2 regions of the Kitasatospora sp. NPDC056138 genome follow, and region 1 is predicted to be linked to the other one. Evidence: riboswitches for the same ligand, from Rfam matches in the RefSeq annotation. Region 1 holds a riboswitch; the other holds the start of a gene.

Region 1 (2,451 bases):
GCAGCGCGGCGGGCAGCGCGTCGGCGCTCTCGTCCAGCTCGACGCCCTCGACGCCGAAGGCGGCGAGGACCGCGGCCAGGTGCTCGCGGGTGGTGGTCTCGTCACAGGAGATCGAGACGGTGTCGGCGTCGACCTGGAACAGGTTGATGCCGTTGACACGGGCGGCGTCGACCACCGCGGTGGCCCGGCCCGGGACGCGGGCGGTCACGGTGTCGAAGAACTCGGCGTGCGCCAGCTCGACGCCCCCGGCCTTCAGGCCCTCGGCCAGGGCGGCGGCACAGCGGTGGGTACGGCGGGCGATGTCGGCCAGGCCGTCGGGGCCGTGGTACACCGCGTACATCGAGGCCATCACGGCCAGCAGCACCTGGGCGGTGCAGATGTTGCTGGTCGCCTTCTCTCGGCGGATGTGCTGCTCGCGGGTCTGCAGCGCCAGGCGGTAGGCCCGGTTGCCGTCGGCGTCCACCGAGACGCCGACCAGGCGGCCGGGCAGGTTGCGGGCGTACTCGGCGCGCACGGCCAGGTAGCCGGCGTGCGGACCGCCGAAGCCCATCGGCACACCGAAGCGCTGCGAGGTGCCGCAGGCGATGTCGGCGCCCAGCGAGCCGGGGGACTTCAGCAGGGTGAGCGCGAGCAGGTCGGCGGCGACGGCGACGACCGCGCCCAGGCCGTGCGCCTGCTCGATCACCGGGGTGAGGTCGCGGACGACACCGGAGGCACCGGGGTACTGGAGCAGCACACCGAAGACGCCGCGCTCGGCGATCTCGGCCGGGATGCCCCCGGACAGGTCGGCGACGACCACCTCGACACCGGTCGGCACCGCGCGGGTGTTGATCACCGCGATGGTCTGCGGCAGGGTCTCGGCGTCGACCAGGAAGACGCCGCCCTTGACCTTGGTGACCCGGCGGGCCAGCGCCATCGCCTCGGCGGCGGCGGTGCCCTCGTCCAGCAGCGAGGAGCCGGAGGTGGCCAGCCCGGTCAGGTCGGAGACCAGGGTCTGGAAGTTGAGCAGCGCCTCCAGGCGGCCCTGGGAGATCTCCGGCTGGTACGGGGTGTAGGCGGTGTACCAGGCCGGGTTCTCCAGCACGTTGCGCAGGATCACCGGCGGGGTGAAGGTGCCGTAGTAGCCGAGGCCGATCATCGGCTGCAGCACCTGGTTGCGCGAGGCGAGTTCACGGAGCTCGGCGAGCACCTGGGCCTCGCTGCGGCCGGCCGGCAGACCGAGCGCGGTGAGGCTGCGGATGGCGTCCGGCACGGCGGCGTCGGACAGCTCGTCCAGCGAGCCGTAGCCGACCTGCGCCAGCATCTTGTCCTGGGCGGCGGCGTCGGGGCCGATGTGGCGGGTCTCGAAGGGGCTGGCCTGCTCAAGCTCGGCGAGCGTCGGCTGGGCGTTCATGGGGGTCGAGGCCTCCTGGTCACGGACCGGCGGGGGTACGCACGCCGTAGGGCTCCGCCGCTGTGGGAGCGGTGGGCCGAGTGCGCGCGAACCCGACAGGCCTCCCCCTCTGTCATCGGGACCTGAGAGCTTCGCCGCGCGGGAGGCCCGGGGGCATCCATCGGCTTGCACCGTCGGTGAGGGTGGTGCCGCCGGCTCCCGCGCCAACAGCCCTGCCCTGCTTTCCAGAGTGACCTAGCCCACACGGTACGGATGCCTGAGAGATTCCGGGGAGGGTTTGCTCCTTCGGCGCCCCTGTTCCCGCAGTTCACGGTGGGTCGGGGACTCTCCCGAGCAGGCTCGGCGGTCGCGCCCAGGGTACCAGCGGAAGCCCTCCGGATCACTGGCCGGACCGGACCGATCCGAACGGATGCGAACGACCCCGCACGACCCGCCCGCTCCCGTACGGGTGCCTCCGGGTAGCCGCTGCCCGATTGATGGCTTTTCGTGTGAAGTGGCGGATGGACAGCTCCTCCGACCGCCCCCTGACGGAACGTCCCAGGAGCACGTGCACTGGAGGACAGCGTGCAGACCGATATCGATCCGCGGGACCTGATCGGGCACAAGGCGGTCGACCGGAACGGTGACAAGATCGGCACGGTCGACGAGGTCTATCTCGACGACGCGACCGGCGAGCCCGAGTGGGCCGCGGTGCGGACCGGGATCTTCGGCCGGGACGCCTTCGTCCCGCTGACCACCAGCGAGTTCTCGGGCGAGGAACTCAAGGTCCCGTACGACAAGTCACTGATCAAGGACTCGCCCGACTTCGGCGTCGGACAGCACCTCTCGCCCGCACAGGAACTCCAGCTCTACCGCTACTACGGCCTGGACACGGCGGGCGCTCCCCCGGTGGCGGCAACCGCCAACGGCACCTCTAAGGCCGCCGACCTGGACTTCGGCGCCGTCCCGGCGACCGGCCCGCGTCCTGCGGCCGCCCGGACCGGCCCGGTCCCCCCGGCCGCCCCGGTCACCCGGCCCGACGCGGCCACCCAGCCCGCCCCAGCCGGCCCTGCCGCACA
Region 2 (2,451 bases), on a different contig from region 1:
CCCAGGGCGCGGCCGAGGGCCTCGTTCGCCTGGGCCGGATCGGTCGGCCAGGCGGGGTCGAACTGCACCCCGACGAAGAGCACCGGGGCGTCCCCCTCCACCGAGGCGCACGCCCGGCGGGCCGTCAACACGCCCGGCAGCGCGGCCAGTTCGGCGGCGGCGGCGGCCAGGAAGGCGTACGGCTCCTCGTACGGCTCGGGTTCGCGCAGCGCCACCTTGGCCCCGTCCGGCTGCCCCTGCCAGCGCTCGCCCTGCGGCCCGCGCCGGAGTTCGGCGACCCCCTCGGGCGGGATCGGGATGCCCACCGGCGCCTCCGGGTTGACCGCGATGCCGATGCCCAGCGGCAGCCCCCGGGCGAACTCCCAGACCGGGGCAATAGCGAACGGCATCCCCGGGGCGTGCTGGAGGAACAGCTCCTGCGAGGAGAACACCGGGACATAGGGCGCACCGGCCAGTTCGATGGTCGGCAGGTCCAGCGAGGAGCCCTGCGGGTCGGCACCGGCCGGCAGCGGGATCCACACCTGGCTGCGCGCCAGCACCTCGACCACCCTGGCGGTCGCGCCGGGGTCGCCGAGCGCGGCGGTGAGCACCTGCTCCAGCTCGTTGGCGGGCCAGCCGCCGCCCGTCGGGGCCGCACCGGGCCCGGCCCATGCCTGCGTCTCGCCCGCCGGGTAGCTCATCCGCCCCTGCCCCTCCAACCTGACCGGCCCACCGACCTGACCAGGTCGGCCCGGTCTCCGCCGCTGCGAGAAGGGTAGCGGGACCCGGGCCGGGCACCGAGCGCCCCGGCGCACAAGGGTGAACGGCCACCGCCTGCGGAGGAGATGTCCGACCCCTCTCCCCGCGAGGCCGCCGGGCATGCCATGATGAGCGCGCTCATACACAGCGCCCAACTTCATACAGGCCGTTCGAACCCGCGCGGGAGAGTCCGGAGTGCCCCTCGTGGGCACGGGCCGGCGCCGAAGGAGCAAGTCCTCCCCGGAATCTCTCAGGCACCCCTACCGCGCGGGCGAGGCACATCTGGAAAGTGGACACGGCCGCGCCGTGCGCCCACCCACGGTGCAAGCCGCCATCCTTGGTTAGCGGTGAAGCTCTCAGGTTGTGACGACAGACGGGGAGACTCCACCCCCGTGTGCCCGTACGCAGCACGGGCACCCCTGAGTGCCCAGCCAAGGAGTTCCGCCGTGTCCCTCCGTCACACCGCGCTCGACGCCCTGCACCGCTCCCTCGGTGCGACCATGACCGACTTCGCCGGCTGGGACATGCCGCTGCGCTACGGCAGCGAGCGCGAGGAGCACGTCGCGGTCCGCACCAAGGCCGGTCTCTTCGACCTCTCGCACATGGGCGAGATCACCGTCTCCGGCCCGCAGGCCGGTGAACTGCTGGACCACGCGCTGGTCGGCTTCATCTCCGCGCTCGGCGTGCTGCGCGCCCGCTACACCATGATCTGCCGCGAGGACGGCGGGATCCTGGACGACCTGATCGTCTACCGCACCGCGGAGAACGAGTACATGGTGGTCGCCAACGCCTCCAACGCCCAGGTGGTGCTGGACGCGCTGACCGAGCGCGCGGCCTCCTTCGACGCCGTGGTCCGCGACGACCGGGACGCCTACGCGCTGCTCGCCGTCCAGGGCCCGGAGGCGAACGGCATCCTGGCCTCGCTCACCGACGCCGACCTGCCCGGCCTCAAGTACTACGCGCTGCTGCCCGCCACCGTGGCGGACCGCCAGGTCTGGCTGGCCCGCACCGGCTACACCGGCGAGGACGGCTTCGAGGTCTTCTGCGCCCCCGCCGACGCCGAGCACCTGTGGACCGCGCTCAGCGCGGCCGGCGCCGACAAGGGCCTTCTCCCGTGCGGCCTGTCCTGCCGGGACACCCTGCGCCTGGAGGCCGGCATGCCGCTGTACGGGCACGAGCTCTCCACCGAGCTGACCCCCTTCGACGCCGGGCTCGGCCGGGTGGTCCGCTTCGACAAGACCAGCAACGACGGGCAGTTCGTCGGCCGCAAGGCGCTGGAGCAGGCCGCCGCCGAGGCCGAGACCAACCCGCCGCGCAAGCTGGTCGGCCTGGTCTCCGAGGGCAAGCGGGTGCCGCGCGCCGAGTACGACGTGGTCGACGCCGAGGGCACCGTGATCGGGCGGATCACCTCCGGCGCCCCCTCCCCCACCCTGGGCAAGCCGATCGCCATCGCGTACGTGGACGCGGCAAACGCCGTGCCCGGCACCGCGGTTGCGGTGGACGTCCGCGGCAGGCACGAGCCGGTCGAGGTCGTCGCGCTGCCCTTCTACAAGCGCGCCCGCTGACCCTCCCGACGGCCGCCCGTCTCACCATCCCCGCCTGTCCGGTCCGTTCAGCGGACGGCTTCGCCCTACCCTCTTGCGATCCTGGAGAATGACGCCATGAGCAACCCCACGCACCTGCAGTACAGCAAGGAGCACGAGTGGCTGACCG

The links. A riboswitch is a leader RNA that binds a small molecule or an ion and turns the genes downstream of it on or off. The one in region 1 is predicted to bind glycine.
Region 2: another riboswitch for glycine. It lies ahead of gcvT (glycine cleavage system aminomethyltransferase GcvT); the one in region 1 lies ahead of gcvP (aminomethyl-transferring glycine dehydrogenase).

Annotation. Positions count from the first base shown of each region.
Region 1 covers NZ_JBHJVK010000011.1:14,243-16,693, reverse strand. The annotation lists gene gcvP (aminomethyl-transferring glycine dehydrogenase) at 1-1,393, opposite strand, end outside; glycine riboswitch at 1,628-1,735, opposite strand; gene ACFC1R_RS10275 (DUF2382 domain-containing protein) at 1,958-2,451, shown strand, end outside.
Region 2 covers NZ_JBHJVK010000003.1:253,572-256,022, reverse strand. The annotation lists gene ACFC1R_RS04025 (enhanced serine sensitivity protein SseB C-terminal domain-containing protein) at 1-680, opposite strand, end outside; glycine riboswitch at 910-1,014, shown strand; gene gcvT (glycine cleavage system aminomethyltransferase GcvT) at 1,185-2,303, shown strand; gene gcvH (glycine cleavage system protein GcvH) at 2,400-2,451, shown strand, end outside.